DNA from 3 places in the Streptomyces sp. NPDC058464 genome. Region 3 is predicted to be linked to each of the others. Evidence: riboswitches for the same ligand, from Rfam matches in the RefSeq annotation. Region 3 holds a riboswitch; each other region holds the start of a gene.
The links. Region 3 has a riboswitch for S-adenosylmethionine ahead of ACFWPQ_RS14620 (amino acid ABC transporter permease). Riboswitches for the same ligand answer to the same signal wherever they lie in the genome.

Region 1 (7,215 bases), on a different contig from region 3:
CACCGACACCGGCGAGCACCCCTCGGCCTGGGCACCGAAGATCTTGTACGGCTTGTCCTCGACGAGACCGAGCTTGATCAGCTCCTGCAGACCCTTGTCGATCTTCGTGAGCTGCGAGCCGGAGGCGATCGGGATGACCAGCTGGTCCGGGATCTGCCAGCCGAGCTGCTCGCAGATCTCGTACGCCAGGGTCTTGGAGCCCTCCGCGTAGTAGGGCCGCAGGTTGACGTTGACGAAGCCCCAGCCCTCGCCGGCCGGGTCGCCGATCAGCTCGGAGCAGAAACGGTTCACGTCGTCGTAGTTGCCCTCGATGCCGACGAGCTCGCCGCCGTAGATCGCGGCCATGACGACCTTGCCCTGCTCCAGGTCGTGCGGGATGAACACGCAGGAGCGGAAGCCGGCCCGGGCGGCGGCGGCACCGACCGCGCCGGCCAGGTTGCCGGTGGAGGAGCAGGAGAGGGTGGTGTAGCCGAAGGCACGGGCGGCCTCGACGGCCTGGGCGACGACGCGGTCCTTGAAGGAGTGCGTCGGGTTGCCGGAGTCGTCCTTCACGTACAGGCCGCCGGTGACGCCCAGCTCCTTGGCCAGGTTGTCGGCCTTGACGAGCTTGGTCCAGCCGGGGTTGATGTTCGGCTTGGTGGCCACGTCCGCGGGGACGGGCAGCAGCGGCGCGTAGCGCCAGATGTTCGCGGGACCCGCTTCGATCTGCTTGCGGAGCTCCTCGGTTTCGTAGGCCGAGAAGTCGTACGCGATCTCCAGCGGGCCGAAACACTCCTCGCAGGCGAACACCGGGCCGAGCGGCACCCGGTGACCGCACTCGCGGCAGCTCAGGGCAGCGGCGGGGCCGAGGTCTACGGTGGAATCGGTGGTGCTTGCAACAGTCTGCACAGCCATGTGAGGCGAGGCCCTTTCTCCTCATCTTCCTCACGACGCATTTCGCCGTGAGACGGATTTGGCACCTTCCCTAGCCGGGAGCCTCGCGAGCGATCGACACTGATCGGCGATCTACGAGAACCGACTGGAGGGTTGCCGGGGCTTCAACGGGCCGTTTCCCTCTGCCCCTCTGGATGAGCGGTATGTGGTTGTCAACGCCGGGTGACCCCAGGACATGCGATGGTCATCGGCGTTGTTCAAGACTGTAACCGAAGGCCAGGACAGTTGAGAGAGTCGTCCGAACCGCGAGATGGATCACACCTCGTCGTGTGACCGTGACAGTGAGGAGCCGCTGACCGTGCTGGAAGAAGCCGAGCGCTGGCTGGCCACCCGCTCCTGGTCCGTAACCGACCGCCCCCTGCACAAGATCATGGCCGCCAAACGGTCCTCCGGGCAGACGGTCAGCGTCGTGCTGCCCGCGCTCAACGAGGAGGAGACCGTCGGCGACATCGTCGCGATCATCCGCCACGACCTCATGCAGCAGGTGCCGCTCGTCGACGAGATCGTGGTCGTCGACTCCGGCTCCACCGACCGCACGGCGGCCGTCGCCGCGGCGGCCGGCGCCCGTGTCGTGCACCGCGACGAGATCCTGCCCCGCATCCCGGCCGTCCCCGGCAAGGGCGAGGTGCTGTGGCGCTCGCTGCTCGTCACCTCGGGGGACGTCGTCTGCTTCATCGACGCCGACCTGCGGGACTTCTCCTCCGACTTCGTCACCGGCATCGTCGGCCCGCTCCTCACCGACCCGGACGTGGACCTGGTCAAGGCGATGTACGACCGCCCGCTCGGCGGCGCCGCCGGACAGGGCGGCCGGGTCACCGAGCTGATGGCCCGCCCGCTGCTGAACATGCACTGGCCGCAGCTGGCCGGTTTCGTGCAGCCGCTCGGCGGCGAGTACGCGGCCCGCCGCTCGCTCCTCGAACAGCTCCCCTTCCCGGTCGGCTACGGCGTGGAGCTGGGCATGCTGGTCGACGCCCTGCACCTGGTGGGGCTCAACGCGCTGGCGCAGGTCGACGTGGGGGTCCGCAAGCACCGCCACCAGGACGGCCAGGCCCTCGGCCGGATGTCCGCCGCGATCTACCGCACGGCCCAGCTGCGACTGGCCCGCGGCCACCTGATCCGCCCTTCCCTCACCCAGTTCGAACGGGGCGAGGACGGCTTCGAACCGCGCACGTACTCCGTGGACACGGAGGAGCGGCCGCCGATGGCGGAGATCGCGGAGTACGCCGAACGCAAGGTGGCGTGACGCCTAAGTACCGGCCGCGCACCGGGTGGCGTGACGCCTTCGTACCGGCCGCGCACCCGGTGGCGCGACTTCGCCGTACGGCCGTATACGGCGGCGCGTCGGGCGCGGCCGTACGTTTGAGCGTTTACGGGCCGGGCTAGGTTGTGGCGTATGGCTTCCCCCATGGCTTCCACCGGCGGTGCCGAGGTGCTGGTCGCCTCGAACCGCGGCCCGGTCTCGTACGACCTGCGCGAGGACGGTTCGCTGCACGCCAAACGGGGCGGCGGCGGACTGGTCTCGGGACTGTCGGCCATCGGCCCTGACGCGAACGCGGTGTGGGTGTGCGCCGCGCTGGGCGACGGCGACCGGGAGGCGGTGCGGCGGGCCGGGGGCGGCCGGCTGCCGGCCGGGGACAGCGGCGGGCAGCAGGTCCGGATGCTCGACATCGACGCGGACGTGTTCTCCGACGCGTACAACGGCATCGCGAACTCGGTCCTCTGGTTCGTCCACCACATGCTCTACCAGACCCCGCTGGAGCCGGTCTTCGACGCGGAGTTCCGGCGCCGGTGGGAGTCCTACCAGGCCTACAACCGCGCCTTCGCGGAAGCGCTGGCGCAGGAGGCGGCCGAGGGCGCGGTGGTGGTCATCCAGGACTACCACCTGGCCCTCGCCCCTCGCATGCTCCGCCGCCTCCGCCCTGACCTGCGGATCGGCCACTTCTCCCACACACCCTGGGCACCGCCGGACTACTTCCGCCTGCTCCCCGACGACATCGCGGCGGAACTGCTGACCGGCATCCTGGGCGCCGACCACGCGGCGTTCCTGACCCGGCGGTGGGCGGACGCGTTCGTCGACTGCTGCCATGCGGTGCTGGGCCCGGGGATCCCGGCCGCGGATCCGTCGTCGGGTGGGACCCGGATCGGGGTGCACGGGCTGGGTGCCGACGCGGACTTCCTGCGGAAGCGGTCGCACGAGCCGGACGTGGACGAGCGGATGCGGGCGCTGCGAGAAGAGATCGGCGGCGAGGGGACGGGGGACGCGCGGCGCAGGACCATCGTGCGCGTCGACCGGACGGAGCTGTCGAAGAACATCGTGCGGGGGCTGCTGGCGTACCGGCAGCTGCTCGAAGACCACCCCGAGTGGCGGGAGCGGGTGGTGCATGTCGCGTTCGCGTACCCGTCACGGCAGGACCTGTCCGTCTACCGGGACTACACGGCGGAGGTGCAGCGGGTCGCCGACGAGATCAACGCGGCCTACGGGACGCCCGGTTGGACGCCGGTGGTACTGCACGTCAAGGACGACTTCGCACGCTCGCTGGCGGCGTACCGGCTGGCCGACGTGGCCCTGGTGAACCCGATCCGGGACGGCATGAACCTGGTGGCGAAAGAGATCCCCGTGGTGTCGGACGAGGGGTGTGTCCTGGTCCTGTCGCGGGAGGCGGGGGCGTACGAGGAGCTGGGCGAGGACGCGGTGGTCGTGAACCCGTACGACATCGGGGGGACGGCGGAGGCGTTGGCGCAGGCGCTGGCCATGCCGGTGGAGGAGCGGGCGGAGCGCTGCAAGAGGTTGGCGGAGGCGGCTACGGCGTTGCCGCCTGCGCGGTGGTTTCTTGAGCAGCTTGAGGCGTTGGGCGGGTAGCCCGGGTCGAGATTCGGCTGCGGGCCGGTGGGGGCTTGTCGCGCAGTTCCCCGCGCCCCTTACGGGGCGCTTGAGTTACGGGTCGCTACAAGTCATGAAGCACTCAGAGCAGCCAGGCTCCTCAGCAGTCTGACCACTCCCTCCGGGCCGTCCACCACCACGTCCGCTCGGTCGGCCAGTTCTGTCACCTCTGTGCTGCCGCTGCACACCAGGAGGCCGGGGACGCCCTCCGTGCGGAGTTTCTCGATGGCGGCGAAGGCGGGGATGTCGCCGAGGTCGTCGCCCGCGTAGAGGACCGCGCCCGCGGAGATGTGCCTCGCGTACTCACTCAGCGCCACACCCTTGTCCATGCCCGGGGGGCGGAGTTCCAGGACCAGGCGGCCCGGTTCGACGATCAGGGCGTGCTGGGTGGCCAGGTCGGTGAGGGGGGCACGGAGGGTCTCGAAGGTGGCCTGTGGGTCGGCGGCGCGGCGGGTGTGGACCGCGATCGCCCGGCCCTTCTCCTCGATCCAGGTGCCCTGCGAGGCTCCGGCACGTTCGAGGACGGCCGGGAGTTCGGCGCGGACGGCGGCGATGCCGGGGTGCGGGGGCGGTGCGGTGATCTCGCCGGTGGCCGCGTCCCAGCGTTCGGCGCCGTAGTGGCCGAGGACGACGAGGTGTTCCAGGCCGGGCACCCCGGCGAAGCCGCCGTACCGGACGGCCACCTCGGCCGGGCGCCCGGTGACGACGGCGACGGCGGCCACCTTCGGGGCGAGCGCGGCCAGCACCGGTACGGCGTCCGGGTGGGCGCGGGCCTGCTCGGGATCGGCGACGATCGGCGCGAGCGTGCCGTCGAAGTCGAGTCCGACGAGGGCGGAGCCGGGGTGCGCGAGGAGGGCGGCGAGGCCGTCGCGCCCGGCCTGGGTGCGCGGCGTCGGGAGGGGTTCCGTGATGTGGGTTCCCATGCAACCGACAGTATCCGACCACTCCGTCAGCGGCAGCGCCCCCTCAGGGGCGCGGGGCCGAGTCGATATGCGGCTCCGCCGCGTGGGCGCGACCAGCCCCCACCGGCCCGCAGACGGAGTCAGCGTTCCGAGCGGCGTGCCTCCCGTACCCGCCGCAACCTGTTCACGGTCACCGGGTCGTGAGCCAGTGCCCGCTCGTCGTCCAGCAGGGCGTTCAGGAGCTGGTAGTAGCGCACCGGAGCCAGGTCCAGTTCCTCGCGTATCGCTCGTTCCTTCGCGCCGGGGCTCGGAAAGCCCCGGCGTTCGAGGGCGAGGACGGCCTGCTCGCGCGCGCCCAGTTCGTGCCGGTCCATGACGAGAACCGTAGCGCTCAGCCGGTCGCCGCCGCCGTACGGCTGTCCGCCTTCGCCGCCTCGGCCTGGAGCCGGGTGAGGACACCGGTCGGGTTGCCGGCCGGGCTCACCGCCGTACCGATCTGCTTCTTGATGTCGGCGCTGATGGCGGCCCAGGAGGTCTTGCCCGCGGGGTAGAGCTCCGACGTGGGCAGCTGCTCCAGGAAGGGGCGCAACTGCTTGTCCTCGGCCTGCGTGGAGTCCGTCATCGTCTGGGACGCGGACGTGGTGACGGGCAGCAGGCCGTACTCGCGGGAGAAGGCGAGGACGTTCTTCTCGCTGTAGACGTAGTCGAGGAAGTCGCCGACCTGCTCGGCGTGGCCGTTCTGCTTGAACGCCGCCATCCAGTCGGCCACGCCCATGGACGCGGTGCTGGTGCTCTGGCCGGCGCGGGCGGGCATCGGGACCGTGCCGAACTTCACGCCCTTCTTCTCGGCCTGCTTGATCAGCGTGGGGTGGCCGTTGAGCATGCCGACCTGGCCGTCGGCGAAGGCGGCGAACGCGGTCGCGCGGTTCAGCTCGGCCGGGGCCACCGGGCCGGTCAGGCCCTTGCCGACCAGCTCGTCCTTGAGCCAGGTGAGGGTGTCGACGTTCTCCGAGGAGTCGATCGTGTACGTGCCGGTGTCGTCGGTGTAGCCGCTGCCGCCGCTGAGCAGCCACTGCATGGTCTCCGCCTGCGCCTCCTCGGGGCCGAGCGGCAGCGCGTACGGGTACTTCACGCCGTCCGCCTCGAGCGCCTTCGCGTCGGCCGCGAGCTCGTCCCAGGTGGTGGGCGGGGTGGTGATGCCGGCCTGGGAGAAGAGGGTCTTGTTGTAGAAGAGGACGCGCGTAGATGCGGCAAAGGGCATGCCGTACTGCGCGTGGTTCCACTGGCCCGCCTCGGCGAGCTGGGACGGGAAGTCGGCCTGGACCGGGATGGAGAGCAGGTCACCTGCCTCGTACAGCTTGCCGGCGGCCGCGTAGTCGGCGTACGAGCCGATCTGCGCCAGGTCGGGGGCCTTGTCGGCGGCGACCATGTCCTTGACCTTGCGGTCGACGTCCTTCCACGAGTAGACGGTGACGTCGACCTTCACGCCGGAGTGCTGGGCCTCGTAGGCCTTGACCAGCTTGTCCCAGTACTTCTGGGAGCTGTTGGCGGCCGAGTCCCCGTAGTCGGCGGCGACGAGTCTGAGGGTGACGTCCGAGGATCCCGTCGTCCCGCACCCACCGAGAACCGCCGTCATGCCCGTTGCGGACACCACCGCGATCATTCCTGCCCTACGCCGCCGCACGTCTACTGCCCCTGTCCAACTGTCTCGCCGTTCAATATGTCTGACGAATAAGGTCTACACCACGCAAGTGGACTAGACCTCTTGCGGGTCGGCGGGCCACACTGTTCCCGTGAGACATGTCATCGCCCTGGACGTGGGCGGCACCGGAATGAAGGCCGCGCTGGTCGGCCCGGACGGCGAGCTGCTCCACCAGGACCGCCGCGCGACCGGCAGGAACCGCGGCCCCGAAGCAGTCGTCACCGCCATCCTCGACTTCGCCGCCGAGCTGCGGGCGTACGGCGAGCGGCACCTCGGCGAGCCGGCGTCGGCGGCCGGTCTCGCCGTCCCGGGGATAGTGGACGAGGAGGCCGGCCTCGCGGTCTACGCGGCCAACCTCGGCTGGCGCGACGTCCCGCTGCGCGCCCTCCTCGCCGACCGCCTCGGCATCCCGGCCGCCCTCGGCCACGACGTACGCACCGGCGCCCTGGCAGAGGGCCGGCTCGGCGCGGGCCGGGGCGCGGACCGCTTCTTCTTCGTGGCTCTCGGCACCGGCATCGCGGGCGGCTTCGGCCTGGACGGCCGGGTGGAATCGGGCGCGCACGGCTTCGCGGGCGAGATCGGCCACATCGTCGTACGACCGCAGGGTGCCCCCTGTCCGTGCGGGCAGCGCGGCTGTCTGGAGCGGTACGCGTCGGCGGCCGCGGTGAGCGAGGCCTGGGCGAAGGCCGGCGGCGACCCGGACGCGGACGCGGCGGACTGCGCCAAGGCGGTCACGTCCGGCGACCCGAACGCCGTCCGGGTGTGGGGGGAGGCGGTGGCCGCACTGGCCGACGGCC
Region 2 (7,215 bases), on a different contig from region 3:
AGTTCCGGTTGCCGCGATTCGCCCGTTCGGGCGCCACGGCAAGTTGATCTTCGGCCGTACGGGTGTCGGCGTAACCCGGTGGGGTCAGATCAGATCCGGACGCCGAACTCGAAGGTCATGTTGCTGATCGACTCGTAGCGGACGACGGCGCCGGTGTGCGGGGCGTGCAGCACCTGGCCGTTGCCGGCGTAGAGGCCGACGTGGTGGTAGTCGCCGTAGAAGATGACCAGGTCGCCGACCTTGAGGTCGCTCTGGCTGTAGATGCGGGTGCCGGCGTTGGCCTGCGCCTCGGAGGTGCGCGGGATGGTGACGCCGGCCTGGGCGTAGGCCCAGGAGGTCAGGCCCGAGCAGTCGAAGGAGGACGGGCCGGAGGCGCCGTAGACGTACGGCGAGCCGATCACGGACTGGGCGGCGGCGAAGGCGGCGGCGGCCCGGCTGGAGGCGGAGCCCGTGTTGCCGAGGTCCACGCGCGAGGAGGCGCGGCTGGCGGCCTGGGCCTGCTCGGCGTCGAGGGCCGCCTTCTCCTTGGCGGTCAGCGTGTTGAGCAGCTTCTGCGCGTCGGCGAGCTTGGACTGGACGGCCGACTTCTGCTTGGCGAGTTCGGTGCGGGTGGCAGAGAGGTCCTTGAGCTTGTCGGAGGCCTCTGCCCGCTCCTGGGCCAGTTCGCGCTGTTTGTCCTGAATCTTCTTCAGGGCCTCGACCTGCTGGCTGCTCAACTGGTCGAGCGTGGACGCCTTGTCGAGGTAGTCGTCCGGGTCGGACGAGAGGAAGAGCTGGACCGACGGGTCGATGCCGCCGGAGCGGTACTGCGCGGTGGCCAGCGAACCGAGGCTGTCCCGCAGCTTGTTGAGCTCCTCCTGACCACGGGCCACGTTGTCCTGGATCGTGGATATTTCCTTCTGGAGCTTCTCCTGCTTGTCCTTGGCCCCGTCGAGCTTCTCGGTGGCCTGCTCGGCCTCCTCGTAGAGCTTGTCGACCTTCGCCTTGACCTCGTCCTTGCCCAGCTTCTCGCTGGGCGCCGCGTTGGCGGCATTGGCGCTGAGGACTACGGCGGCGGCTGCTGCGGTGGTGAGCACGGTCACGCGCGCACGGCTCGGCTGCTTGGGTCGACGATGGGACGCCACGGAGACGGGCTCCTTCGTTTGAGTGATCACCCGTGTGGAGGTTCGAGCCCAGACCCTAGTGACCTACCTGTGATCAGTTCAAACCCAGCAGCCAAAAAAGTGGTCACGCAACGCACTCTTTGCACATAACTCACGAGCAGTAATGCGCGATTGACGCTACGTTGCGTGACGGTTCGGTCAATTCGGGCATTGCATATGCGGATTGCACGTTCAGGACAGTCGCTTCAGAAGCATCGCAGAAGCCACCGGACGGGCACCCGCCTTCGCGACCCCGTCGGCGACCTCGCGGTCGGTCGAGGCGACGATCACCGGACGGCCCGGCGGCTCGGCGCGCACCAGCTGGCGGATCAACTCGTCGGCCGTGACCCCGGGCTTGGAGAAGAGGACGCGGACGCCGCGCGGCGGGGCGAGGAGCACCGGCGCGGCCAGCTCGGCGCCGTCGAAGACACAGGTGACCTCGGCGCCGGTCTGGGCGGCGAGCTGGGAGAGCTGGCCGAGCAGCCGCAGCCGCTGCTTCTCCAGCGGCATCTGCGGATAGCCGGTCTTGGTCACGTTGTAGCCGTCGACGACCAGGTGCGCCTGGGGAAGGGCGAGCAACTGACTGAGGATGGCCGGGTCGTTCTCGGACAGCGCGCGCGCCGCGATGTCCTTCGGGGTCATCCGTCCCGGCTCGACCGCGTCCACGGTCTCGGCGGGCCGCACCGACACCGGCGGCAGGGCCAGCTCCCGGCGCAGCCCCTGGGCCGCGTCGAGGACGGTGTCGAGCAGCAGCCGCAGCCGCATGTCCTCGACGCTGCGCCCCTCGCGGGCGGCCCGGCGGCTGGCCTCCAGGGCCGCCTCGACCTCGCCGAGCCGGGCCTTGAGCCGCCGGGTCTCGCTCTCGGCGGCGGACACCTGGGCCTGCCCCTCGGTCCGCCCCGCTTCCATCCCCGCCTGCATCTTGCGCAGGGCGGCCTCACCGCGCTTGACGTCGCTCAGGGCGGCCCGCAGCTTGCGATGAAGCGATTCCGCTTCCTTCTTGGCCGAGTCCAGCTCCGTGCGCAGCCGCTCGGTCTCGGCGCGGCCCTGCTCCCGAGCCCGGTCCAGCTCCTCGCGCAGCCGCTCCAGTTCGGCACGGCTCTCCTCGTCGGCCCGCTCGGCGTCGGCCCGCTGGGCCTCCTCGCCGGCCGCCGCCACCAGCTTCACCCAGCCCGTGGGACGCAGTACATAGGCCGCGGCCGCCACATCGAGCGGGTCCGCGGCCGGGGGCGGGGAGCCGGAGTCCAGGGCGCCGGCCAGCTCCGGCTGGGCCTCTCTCAGCTTCTCCCCGATCCGCTGCCGGAAGAGGGTGTCCGTCTCCAGCGCGGCCGCCATCGCGTTCCCGGCGAACTTGGCCCGGCGATTCGGGGCGAACCGGGCGTACTGCCGCAGCTGTGCGGGCAGTTCGGCGATGGTCAGCCCGCCGAAACCGTCCGACACGATCTGTACGACCCGCCGTCGCACACCGTCGGGCAACGGACGGTCAAGCACCTCGGCGGTGCCGTCGCCCGGCCCCCCGCCTGTGGTCTCCACCATCCGTCACACCCCATCACCTGTGCGGGGCCGCTCCCGGTCTCAGGAGTCGGCGCCCGGCCTGTCCACGAGTTCCACCTGGTCCACCGCGTTGCACCAGCGGCAGCGCACCGATTCGATGGTCTCACTGACCACCTCGCGCTCCTCGACCCTGGGCTCACCGGCCAGGTCGAGGTGCACGTACTCGACCACCTTCGACGAGCGGGTCACGTCGAAGCGCGTGAGGTTGCCGCAGAGGGTGCAGCGCCACCGCGTCGTGGCGGTCGGCAGGGGAACCGTCATCGTGGCTTGTTCGCTTCCTTCTAGTGTCCGTGACGCGCCGTCCCGACGCGTGTGGCTCGTAACCCTACGGCCTGGCGGGTACTCGATGCCGCCCCGTCTGCGGCGGCGAGGCGATCTGCACCGGTGCATCCCGTTACGCCATGCTCTATGTCCATGATCGGCAACTGGAACACGACGGCCGCGCGGACCCTGCGGAGCCTGCGGGGCACGTCCGCGCCCATGACGTACACCCTGATCGCCGTGTGCTGCCTGATCTTCGTGCTCGGCCCCGCCTCCGGCCTCACCCCGTCCTACGGCACCGGAGAGGCCCTGGCGGGCGCGCAGCGGGCGTATTTCCGGCGCTGGGGGGTGGTCCCCGCCGACCTGTTCGACGGTCCGGCGCGGGAGGCGCTCACCCCGGCCACGGCGCTGTTCATCCACGGCAGCTGGGTGCACCTGCTCGGCAACATGCTCTTCCTCTTCGTCTTCGGGGCGATGACCGAGGAACGGATGGGCCGCGTGGAGTTCACCCTCTTCTACCTGGGCTGCGGCTACCTCGCGCTGCTCGGGTACGCGGCCGCCAACGCCACGTCCCCGCAGTCGCTGGTGGGGGCGTCCGGGGCGATCTCGGGAGTCCTCGGCGCGTTCCTGTACCTGTTCCCCAGCGCCCGCGTGACCAGTCTCCTGCCCTTCCTCTTCTTCCTCCCGCTCCGCTTCCCGGCCTGGGTGGTCCTCCCCTTCTGGGCGGCCCTGCAGTGGCTGGCCCTGAACGAGGCCCCCTCCGGCCCCGGCGTGGCCTACCTGGCCCACCTGATCGGCTTCGGGCTCGGGTTCGGTTACGCGTGGGTGCGGTACGGCCGTAGGACTAAAGTGAAGGTCGCCCCAGCTCCGGCACCCGAGGGAGAGAACCAGCCGTGATCACCGCGATCGTCCTCATCAAGACCAGCGTGGACCGGATCCCCGAGATCGCGGAACGGATCGCCGCGCTGGACAGCGTCAGCGAGGTCTTCTCCGTCACCGGTACCTACGACCTGATCGCCATGGTCCGCGTCAAGCAGCACGAGGACCTGGCCGAGGTCATCCCCGGCTCCATCAGCAAGATCCCCGGCGTGGAGGCCACGGACACGCACGTCGCGTTCCGCACGTACTCCCAGCACGACCTGGAGGCGGCGTTCGCGATCGGGCTGGACAGCTGACACAGGGGGCCCGGCAGGCCCCCTTGACCCGGCTCCTGATCGCCCGCACCCTCTCGACACTCGGGGTCGCCGCAGCCACGGTCGCGGCCACCGTGGCCCTCGCGCCCGGCGCCGCCGCCGCGACGTACAACGGCGGCTGCGGCTCCGGGTACGGCGTCGTGAACTCGGCACCCGTCGGCTCGGTGGGCACCGTCTCTGCGAGCACCTGCAGGCCGCCGGCAGCAGTGTCCACTCGAAGTGCGAGGACGACGTGACGACATGGGGAGGCCCCGTCTACGTCCCACGCCTCCGGTGAATGCGTCTCCTGGAGCGGCAGCATCGGAGCCGTGACCAGCGGCAGGAGCAACACGAACTGCGGGTGATCCCCCGCGCGGAGGCGGTCAGCCGGCCGCCGGGACGCAACGGCCGTCCTCCGTGCGGTACGACCACTTCGCGCCGTCGGCCACCAGTTCCCGTACCGCCGTCACGAAGCGCTCGACATGCTCGTCCGGCGTCCCAGCGCCGAAGCTCACGCGGATGGCGTTGAGGGACTTCTCGCCCGGTGCCGCCTCCGGTGCCCCGCACTCGCCCTGGGTCTGCGGGTCGGACCCCAGCAGCGTCCTGACCAGCGGGTGGGCGCAGAAGAGGCCGTCGCGGACGCCGATGCCGTGCTCGGCGGAGAGGGCGGCGGCGAAGTGGGAGCTGTTCCAGCCGTCCACCACGAAGCTGATCACGCCGACGCGGGGGGCGTCGTCGCCGAAGAGGGAGAGGACCCGGACCTCGGGGACCTCGGCCAGCCCCGCCCGCACCTTCTCGATCAGGTACCGCTCGCGGGCGACCAGCGTGTCGAAGCCGGCCTCGGTGAGCGCCTTGCAGGCGGAGGCGATGGAGTAGGCGCCGATGACGTTCGGGGAGCCCGCCTCGTGCCGCGCCGCGCTCTCGTGCCACTCCACGGCCACTCCGCCGTCCTCGCGCCGGGTGACCTTGCGGCTGGCGCCGCCGCCCGCGAGGTAGGGCTCGGCCGCCTGCAGCCAGTCGGCGCGGCCGGCGAGGACGCCGGAGCCGAAGGGGGCGTACAGCTTGTGGCCGGAGAAGGCGACCCAGTCGACGTCCAGGTCCCGGACGGACACGGGGTGGTGCGGGGCCAGCTGGGCGGCGTCCAGGACGATCCGGGCGCCGTGCGCGTGCGCGGCGGCCGCCAGCTCGCGGACCGGCCACAGCTCGCCGGTGACGTTGGAGGCACCGGTGACGCAGACCAGGGCCGGGCCGTGGCCCTCCTTGTCGGACACGGTGCGGTCGGCGAGGGCGCGCTCCAGGGTCTCGACGGCCTGCCGCGGGGTGCGGGGCGCGTCGAGGTAGGTGACCCGGGCGTCCTTCCAGGGGAGCAGGCTCGCGTGGTGCTCGGTCTCGAAGACGAAGACCTGGCAGCCGGCGGGGAGGGCGCGGGCCAGGAGGTTCAGGGAGTCCGTCGTCGAGCGGGTGAAGACCAGCTGGTCGTCGGGGCGGCAGTCGAGGAACTCGGCGACGGTCGTCCGGGCGTTCTCGAAGAGGTCGGTCGAGAGCTGGGAGAGGTAGCCGGCGCCGCGGTGGACGCTGCCGTAGTAGGGCGCGTACGCCGCCACGTCGTCCCAGACCCGCTGCAGGGCGGGGGCGCTCGCCGCGTAGTCGAGGGCGGCGTAGGCGACCTCGCCACCGGTGACCAGCGGGACGGTGACATCCCCGCCAAGAACGGGCAGAGGGGCACAAACGGACTGGGCGGAGGCAACGGTGGAGACGGACATGGCGGAACTCCCGTGAGAGGCAAGGCGGAATCGCCGTGCGAGCGCGCGGACGAGCGCGGCTCCAGCACGGAGAAAAAGGAAAAGGGGATGCGGAGGCGGGGCTCTGCGGCCCTATCGCATTCGCTTGCTCACGGGAGACTCCTCGACGACCAGGACCCCTGGTGTACGAGGGGTCCGCGCTTGCCGTGGACCTCGCTGCCCACGGCCTGGTCTTCACCCGGGGCACCCCGCCACGGACGGAGGGTTGCCGGACAGTCGGCCGGGGCCTCATGACTGTCACTCATGACCTGGAAAGAAACGTAGGTGAAGTGATCGCCGACGCGCAACTCCTGTCCGGATGACGGGACACCGCCAGGACCCGACGCCGGTCCGGCACCGCCGGGAAGGCCGTGTGTGGTTGCGCGACGGCGCGGTCCGGCGATGCCGAACCGCGCCTCGGCCACCTGACCGCGCCGCCCCTACCTGTTCGTCGCCGCCGCCCAGCGCTCCAGCGCCCGCTTGGCCGCGCCCGAGTCGATCGACTCCGCAGCCTTGTCCATGCCCGCCCGGAGTTGCTCGGCGAGCGTCCCGGCGCCCGGGTCCAGGGCCACCAGGGCGGCCGCCGAGTTCAGCAGCACCGCGTCCCGTACCGGCCCCTGCTCGCCGTCCAGCAGCCTGCGGGCGACCTCCGCGTTGTACGACGGGTCGCCGCCGCGCAGCGCCTCCACGGGGACCAGGTCGATGCCGACGTCACGGGGGTCGAAGGACTCCTCCGTGACCTTGCCGTCGCGGACGATCCAGACGTGGGACGTGGCGGTCGTCGTCAGCTCGTCGAGGCCGTCGTCGCCGCGGAAGACCAGGGCGGAGTTGCCGCGCTCCGCGAAGACCGCCGCGACCACGGGGGCCATGCGCGGGTCCGCGACGCCGACCGCCTGGGCCCGGACCTTCGCGGGGTTGGTCAGCGGGCCGAGGATGTTGAACACCGTGCGGATGCCCAGCTGGCCGCGGGCGGCGCCCGCGTGGCGCAGCGCCGGGTGGAACTTGATGGCGAAGCAGAAGGTGATGCCGGCCTCCTCGGCGACCTCGGCGACCCGCTGCGGGGTCAGGTCGAGGTTGACGCCCAGCTTCTCCAGGACGTCGGAGGCACCGGACGCGGAGGAGGCCGCGCGGTTGCCGTGCTTGACGACCTTCGCCCCGGTGCCGGCCACCACCAGCGCCGACATCGTGGAGATGTTCACCGTCTTCGCGCCGTCCCCGCCGGTCCCGACGATGTCGACGGTGCGGCCCGGCACCTCGATGACGTTGGCGTGCTCGTACATCGTGCGGACGAGGCCGTTGATCTCC
Region 3 (7,215 bases):
CTGGGGAGACGCATGTCCATCGCTCCACTCACCGCCCTGCCCTCCGTCCGCACCGCCCCCGCCTTCCGGGGCCGCATCGGCCGGGACGCGCGCAGCGGCCACTACGCCGTGCCGCGCCGCTACCGGCTCCACCTCTCCACCGCCTGTCCGGACGGCCTCCGCATCGCAGTCGGCCACAGCCTGCTGGCCCTGGACGACTGTTGTCCGGTCACCTTCCTGCCCGCCGTCCCGGACTGTCCCGACGGCAGCCACCCGGCACTGCGCCCGCTGTACGAGGCCAGCGCCCACCACTACTCGGGACCGGCACTCGCGCCGGTGTTCAGCGACGACTGGTCCGGACGGATCGTCAGCACCCACAGCCGGGACATCCTGCGCGACCTGGACCAGCACTTCGGCGACGGCGTCGCCCGGCTCTACCCGTGCGGTGCCGAGGCCGAGATCGAGGCCGTCGAGCGGCTCTGCGCCGAGGACATCGAGCAGGCCGCCCAGCGGGTCGGCCGCGAGGGCGGCGACCCGGAGGCGCTCGAGGTGCTGCTCACCGCCCTGGACGGTCTCGAGCGCCGGCTGACCGGTGTGGAGTTCCTGGTCGGGGGTCAACTCACGGCCGCGGACATCGAGTTGTGGGTGACCCTGGTGCAACTCGACACCGTGCACCGCAACCACCTGGACGCCGCCGCCGTGCACGCCATCGCCGGCCACCCGGTGCTGTGGGCCTACGCCCGGCGGCTGGCCGCCCACCCGGCCTTCGGCGCCCACCTCGACCTCGACGGCATCGCCCGCCGCCACCACGGCCGTTGCCAGGGCCTGGAGGCCGCCGGCGCGGCTGTCCAGATCCTGGACTGGGCGGGTCACGCGGCGGACGCTCCCGGCGTTCCGCGCAGGTGAGAGCGGCCCGAACCGTTTCGCCAGTCGGACAGGCGTTGACATTCGTTCGGGCAACTGCGTTACTTACGGACCAGAACGGTCAAGAGCGTCAGCGTCAAGCCCTGGCTTGCTGACCGGCAACCCTCGCATCGCGGTGGGGTGCCCCAGGTGACGACCGGACCGACGACGTTTCGGCAAGCGACGATTCGGTAAGCGCGAGGCCCCCCGGGGCCGGCACGACAGTGACAGGTGACGGACATGTACGCAGCTTCCAGGACGGCCCAGCGCCGCGCCGAGGGCTGCGTACGCCCGTACCCGAGCCCGCTCGTCGCCGACCGCGCCGTCGACCTGCTCCGTGTCAACAGCGCCCTGTGTAGCGCGTGTACCGCACCGGGCTGTGCCCGCTGTCGGGTCTGACCAGGCCTTTCCGCCGGTTTCCCGCAGCTCCGCACCCCAGCGTCCCCGTCGAGACACCGGCCGCCCGGTGTGCCGCCGTCCGCCCAGCCCCCGTGCCCGCGCGCCCCCGCGCACCGCGCCGTGCCCGAACACGGCCCGGTGCGCGGCCTCCGCCGTGGGACACGTGGGCGTCCGACTCCGCCGGAGCCCGCCATGAGTGAACCCCCAGGCGCCACGATCGCCGCCCCCGAGGCGCCCCCTGCAGCCGATGAACCGTCAAAGCCCCTCGCCGCACAGCGAGTTCTCCCGCTGCGCAGGCCCGGACGATGGATAGCCACCGCCGTCGTCCTGGTCCTCGTCGTCCAGTTCGCCCATGGACTGGCGACCAACCCCTTCTACCAGTGGGACCGTTTCGGCTACTGGTTCCTGCGGCCGACCATCCTCGACGGACTGGTCATCACCCTCGAAGTCGCCGCCTACAGCGCGGTGTTGGGCCTCCTCGGCGGAATCCTGCTCGCCCTGGCCCGGCTCTCCAGGAGCCCGGTGCTGCGCGCGGTCAGCTGGACGTACGTCTGGGCGCTGCGCTCCATACCGCTCATCGTGGTCCTGCTCTTCCTCTACAACTTCAGCGCCCTGTACAAGACGTTGAGCATCGGAGTCCCCTTCGGGCCGGCCTTCTTCTCCTTCGACGAGTCGAAGCTCGCCACCGACATGGTCGTCGCCGTCATCGGCCTCAGCCTCAACGAGGCCGCCTACGCCGCCGAGGTGGTCCGCGGCGGCATCCTCTCCGTGGACCAGGGCCAGCACGAGGCGGCCGCCGCACTCGGCCTGCCCAAGGGCTACCAGTTCCGGAAGATCGTGTTCCCGCAGGCGCTCAGGTCGATCACCCCGAACTACGTCAACCAGCTGATCGGCCTGATCAAGAGCACCTCGCTGGTCTTCTACGTCTCCCTGCTCGACCTGTTCGGCTCCGCGCAGAGCATGGGCTCCACCTACCCCGGCGACATCGTGCCGCTGCTCCTGGTGGTGACCGTCTGGTACCTGATCCTGACCAGCGTCGTCTCCGTGATCCAGTTCTACGTCGAGCGGTACTACGCCCGGGGCGCCACCCGCACGCTGCCGCCGACCCCCCTGCAGAAACTGCGCACCGGTCTCACCGACCTGCGCGCCCGCATCCGCCGGGAGGCCGCGGTATGACCATCACCGACACCCTGGAGACGGCCCCGGCCGCCCTTGAGATCAACGGCGTCCACAAGTGGTACGGCACCCACCGCGTCCTGGACGGCATCGACCTGACCATCCGCCCCGGCGAGGTCACCGTCGTCCTCGGCCCGTCCGGCTCCGGCAAGTCCACTCTCCTGAGGGTCATCAACCACCTGGAGAAGCCCGAGATCGGCCATGTCAGCATCAACGGCGAGCCGATCGGCGTGAAGCGGCAGGGCGACCGGCTGAAGGAGCTGAGTGAGCGCGCCATCCTGGCCCAGCGCGGCCGGATCGGCTTCGTCTTCCAGAACTTCAACCTCTTCCCGCACCTCACCGTGCTGGAGAACGTGGCCGCCGCCCCGGTCGCCACCGGAAAGCTCGGCAAGCCGGAGGCCCAGGCCCTGGCCAAGGAACTCCTGGAGCGGGTCGGTCTCGGCGAGCGTATCGGCGCCTACCCCCGCCAGCTCTCCGGCGGCCAGCAGCAGCGGGTGGCCATCGCCCGCGCCCTCGCCCTGCGCCCCGGCGTGATCCTCTTCGACGAGCCGACCTCCGCCCTGGACCCCGAACTCGTCGGTGAGGTCCTCGCCGTCATCAAGGACCTGGCGACCAGCGGCACCACCCTCGTCATCGTCACCCACGAGATCGGCTTCGCCCGCGAGATCGCCGACCGTGTCGTCTTCATCGACGGCGGCCGGATCGTCGAGCAGGGCCCGCCCTCCCAGGTGCTCGACAAGCCGCAGCACGAGCGGACCAGGGACTTCCTCAGCAAGGTCCTCTGAACCGCCGTACCCCCAGATCTCCCCCCACGTCTCTCTCATCTCACCCAGTCACAAAGGACGACCATGCCTGCCCACTTCACCCGACGCAGCCTGATACGCGGCATCACCGCGGCGACCGCGGTCGCCTCCCTCGCCACCGGGCTCGCCGCCTGCGGGGGCGACAGCGACGCGGCCACCACCACCTCCGCCGCCAAGACCGGCGAGGTCGTCGTAGGACAGGTCTCCAACGGCGCCGCCACCCAGACCACGATCAAGGTCTCCGAGGTCAAGTCCATCAGCGCCGAACTGCCCGACTCCGTCAAGAAGAGCGGCAAGCTCGTCATCGGCGAGGGCGCCCTGCCCGCCGGGTTCCCGCCGCTGGCCTACGTCGGCAGCGACCAGAAGACCCTCACCGGCTCCGAGCCCGACCTCGGCCGCCTGGTCGCCGCGGTCTTCGGCCTCAAGCCCGAGATCCAGAACGCCACCTGGGAGAACATGTTCGTCGGCATCGACAGCGGCAAGGTCGACGTGGCCTTCTCCAACGTCACCGACACCGAGGAGCGCAAGAAGAAGTACGAGTTCGCCTCCTACCGGCAGGACAACCTCGCCTTCACCGTCCCGAAGAAGAGCACCTGGAACTTCGACGGCGACTACGAGAACCTCGCCGGCAAGACCGTCTCCGTGAGCGCCGGCACCAACCAGGAGAAGATCCTCCTGGAGTGGAAGAAGAAGCTGGAGAGCGAGGGCAAGAAGCTCACCGTCAAGTACTTCCAGGACAGCAACAGCGTCTACCTGGCCCTGTCCAGCGGCAAGATCGACGCCTACCTCGGCCCCAACCCCGGCATCGCGTACCACAACAAGCAGACCGAGAACACGCCCAACGCCACCCGCACCGCGGGCACCTACTCCGGCGCGGGCGCCAGCCTCCAGGGCCTGATCGCGGCCACCGCAAAGAAGGACAGCGGCCTCGCCAAGCCCCTTGCCGACGCCATCAACTACCTGATCGAGAACGGCCAGTACGCCCAGTGGCTCAAGGCCTACAACCTCTCCAACGAGGCCGTCGCCAAGTCCGAGGTGAACCCGCCCGGGCTGCCGCTCGACAACTCCTGATCCCTGTCGAAGAGCAGACCTGCTGGTTGAGAAAGGACTTCGCCTCCGTGACTCTGCACACCGGCCTTCGCGGAGGCGGAGCCCCTCCCGCTCCGTGCACGTCCCCGCTCGACAACGCCGTCTGGTCGGCCCTCGCCGGCCCGCACGCCCACCTCGCCGAGCGAAGCGAGATGGGGGTCCCCCCGGCCGAAGGCTGGGGGAGGGTCGGCCGGGCGGCCCGCTATCCCGACGACGTCTATGCCTACGCCGCCCTCGCCGACCCCTCGGACCCGGCCGCCTGGGCCGACCTGCGCACGCTCGTCGGCCCGGGAACGACCGTGAAGATCAAGCCGGTCGAGGCGGCACCGCCCGGCTGGGAGGTGGTCGGCGGTGGGACGGGCGTCCAGTTCGTGGACACGGCGCTCCGGGCCGAGCCCGCCCCCGAGGCAGAACGGCTCGGGCCGGGCGACGTGCCCGAGATGCTGGACCTGGTCGCCCGCACCGAGCCCGGCCCGTTCCGCACCCGGACCGTCGAGATGGGCACCTATCTCGGCATCCGGCAACGCGGCCGGCTGATCGCCATGGCGGGCGAGCGAAGCGAGATGGGGGTCCCCCCGGCCGAAGGCTGGGGGAGATTGCGGCTGCCCGGCTGGACGGAGATCAGCGCCGTCTGCACCGACCCGGAGCACCGGGGCCGGGGCCTGGCCACCCGCCTGATCCGCGCGGTCGCCGCCGGGATCCGGCGACGCGGCGACACCCCGTTCCTGCACGCGGCCCCGGGCAACGCCAACGCGATCCGGCTCTACGAGTCGATCGGCTTCACCGAGCGGCTGCGCGGTCGCACCCTGCTGCTGCGCAGCCCGGGAACAACCACGGAAACCGGTCTGTTGTGACTCACGACGAGATGTACGCGGAGCAGGCCGGAAGAGCGGGGAGGTGCGGGACATGACACGTGTCCCCAGCCCCAGCCGCCGTACCGTCCTGCACTCCCGGCCGCACATCGACCTCCAGCGCGTGGCCGGCGCGCTCTGTTGTTCCTGACCAGTCGTCCCCGCAGCGCCCCCGTCTCCGGCGCGCCCTCGTACGGACCCTCAGGAAGGCACCCCTGTGTCCTCATCTCCCGCTTCCCACCTGCACCTCGCCGTCGCCCTGGACGGCACCGGCTGGCACCCCGCGTCCTGGCGCGAGCCGGTCGCCCGCCCCCGTGAGCTGTTCACCGCCGGCTACTGGGCCGACCTGGTCGCCGAGGCCGAGCGCGGCCTCGTCGACTTCGTCACCATCGAGGACGGCCTCGGCCTGCAGTCCTCGCACTACGGCGAGCTCGACGGCAGCACCGACCAGGTCCGCGGCCGCCTGGACGCCGTCCTGATCGCATCCCGGATCGCGCCCCTGTCCAGCCACATCGGCCTGGTGCCGACGGTGATCGCCACCCACACCGAGCCGTTCCACATCTCCAAGGCGATCGCCACCCTGGACTACGTCAGCACCGGCCGCGCCGGGCTGCGGGTGCAGATATCCGCCCGCCCGCACGAGGCGGACCACTTCGGCCGGCGCGCCTTCCCGCCGATCGACCTTGCGTCACTGCGGTCCCCGGCCGGGCAGGAGCGGCTTGCCGAGCACTTCGACGAGGCCGCCGACCACGTCGAGGTCGTGCGCCGGCTCTGGGACAGCTGGGAGGACGACGCCGAGATCCGGGACGCCGCCACCGGCCGCTTCGTCGACCGCGACAAGCTGCACTACATCGACTTCGAGGGCAGCCACTTCAACGTCAAGGGCCCTTCCATCACCCCGCGCCCGCCGCAGGGCCAGCCGCTCGTCACCGCCCTCGGCCACCAGACCGTCCCCTACCGGCTGATCGCCCGCCAGGCCGACGTCGGCTACGTCACCCCGCAGGACGCCGCCGACGCCCGCGCCATCGTCGCCGAGATCCGCGCCGAGCAGGAGGCCGCCGGACGGGCCGGGGACACCGTGCACGTCTTCGGCGACCTCGTGGTCTTCCTCGACGACGACCGGGCCACGGCCGTCGCCCGCAAGGAGCGCCTCGACGCCCTCGACGGCGGCGAATACCTCAGCGACGCCCGGATCTTCACCGGCACGGCGGTCCAACTCGCGGATCTCCTCGAAGAGTTCGCCGCCGAGGGCCTTACCGGCTTCCGGCTCCGCCCCGCCGTCCTCGGCCACGACCTGCCGCGCATCACCGCGGACCTGGTCCCCGAACTCCAGCGCCGCGGCCGCTTCCGCACCGCCTACGAGGCGGACACCCTGCGCGGCCTGCTCGGGCTCGCCCGCCCCGCCAACCGCTACGCCGCTGCCACCGCCTGAGCCGGAAGGACCGCACCCGACATGAGCAAGCCGCTGAAGCAGATCCACCTGGCCGCGCACTTCCCGGGCGTCAACAACACCACCGTGTGGAGCGACCCGGCCGCCGGCAGCCACATCGAGTTCAGCTCCTTCGCGCACTTCGCGAAGACGGCCGAACGCGCCAAGTTCGACTTCCTGTTCCTCGCCGAGGGCCTGCGACTGCGCGAACAGGGCGGGAAGATCTACGACTTGGACGTCGTCGGCCGCCCCGACACCTTCACCGTCCTCGCCGCGCTGGCCGCCGTCACCGACCACCTCGGTCTCACCGGCACCATCAACTCCACCTTCAACGAGCCCTACGAGGTGGCCCGCCAGTTCGCCAGCCTCGACCACCTCTCCGGCGGCCGGGCCGCCTGGAACGTGGTCACCTCCTGGGACGCCTTCACCGGCGAGAACTTCCGGCGCGGCGGCTTCCTGCCGCAGGACGAGCGCTACTCCCGCGCCAAGGAGTTCCTCGCCACCACCCACGAGCTCTTCGACTCCTGGCACGGCGACGAGATCCTCGCCGACCAGGCCACCGGCACCTTCCTGAGCGACGCCAGGG

Region 1: linked by a shared signal. The riboswitch ahead of thrC (threonine synthase) and the one ahead of ACFWPQ_RS14620 (amino acid ABC transporter permease) in region 3 are both predicted to bind S-adenosylmethionine.
Region 2: linked by a shared signal. The riboswitch ahead of ACFWPQ_RS40510 (aminotransferase class V-fold PLP-dependent enzyme) and the one ahead of ACFWPQ_RS14620 (amino acid ABC transporter permease) in region 3 are both predicted to bind S-adenosylmethionine.

What each region holds. Positions count from the first base shown of each region.
Region 1 is NZ_JBHXMA010000013.1:192,595-199,809, forward strand. Features, by position in the region: gene thrC (threonine synthase) at 1-894, opposite strand, end outside; SAM riboswitch class I at 913-1,074, opposite strand; gene ACFWPQ_RS19590 (glucosyl-3-phosphoglycerate synthase) at 1,232-2,176, shown strand; gene ACFWPQ_RS19595 (trehalose-6-phosphate synthase) at 2,339-3,793, shown strand; gene otsB (trehalose-phosphatase) at 3,886-4,737, opposite strand; gene ACFWPQ_RS19605 (DUF3263 domain-containing protein) at 4,857-5,090, opposite strand; gene ACFWPQ_RS19610 (extracellular solute-binding protein) at 5,108-6,379, opposite strand; gene ACFWPQ_RS19615 (ROK family protein) at 6,510-7,215, shown strand, end outside.
Region 2 is NZ_JBHXMA010000042.1:50,052-57,266, forward strand. Features, by position in the region: gene ACFWPQ_RS40480 (NlpC/P60 family protein) at 90-1,124, opposite strand; gene ACFWPQ_RS40485 (NYN domain-containing protein) at 1,335-2,678, opposite strand; gene ACFWPQ_RS40490 (hypothetical protein) at 2,718-2,957, opposite strand; gene ACFWPQ_RS40495 (rhomboid family intramembrane serine protease) at 3,111-3,854, shown strand; gene ACFWPQ_RS40500 (Lrp/AsnC family transcriptional regulator) at 3,851-4,132, shown strand; gene ACFWPQ_RS40505 (hypothetical protein) at 4,156-4,386, shown strand; gene ACFWPQ_RS40510 (aminotransferase class V-fold PLP-dependent enzyme) at 4,513-5,892, opposite strand; SAM riboswitch class IV at 6,064-6,180, opposite strand; gene trpD (anthranilate phosphoribosyltransferase) at 6,351-7,215, opposite strand, start outside.
Region 3 is NZ_JBHXMA010000009.1:69,661-76,875, forward strand. Features, by position in the region: gene ACFWPQ_RS14615 (glutathione S-transferase C-terminal domain-containing protein) at 13-885, shown strand; SAM riboswitch class IV at 963-1,086, shown strand; gene ACFWPQ_RS14620 (amino acid ABC transporter permease) at 1,474-2,457, shown strand; gene ACFWPQ_RS14625 (amino acid ABC transporter ATP-binding protein) at 2,454-3,242, shown strand; gene ACFWPQ_RS14630 (ABC transporter substrate-binding protein) at 3,306-4,331, shown strand; gene ACFWPQ_RS14635 (GNAT family N-acetyltransferase) at 4,379-5,203, shown strand; gene ACFWPQ_RS14640 (putative leader peptide) at 5,256-5,351, shown strand; gene ACFWPQ_RS14645 (LLM class flavin-dependent oxidoreductase) at 5,418-6,632, shown strand; gene ACFWPQ_RS14650 (NtaA/DmoA family FMN-dependent monooxygenase) at 6,654-7,215, shown strand, end outside.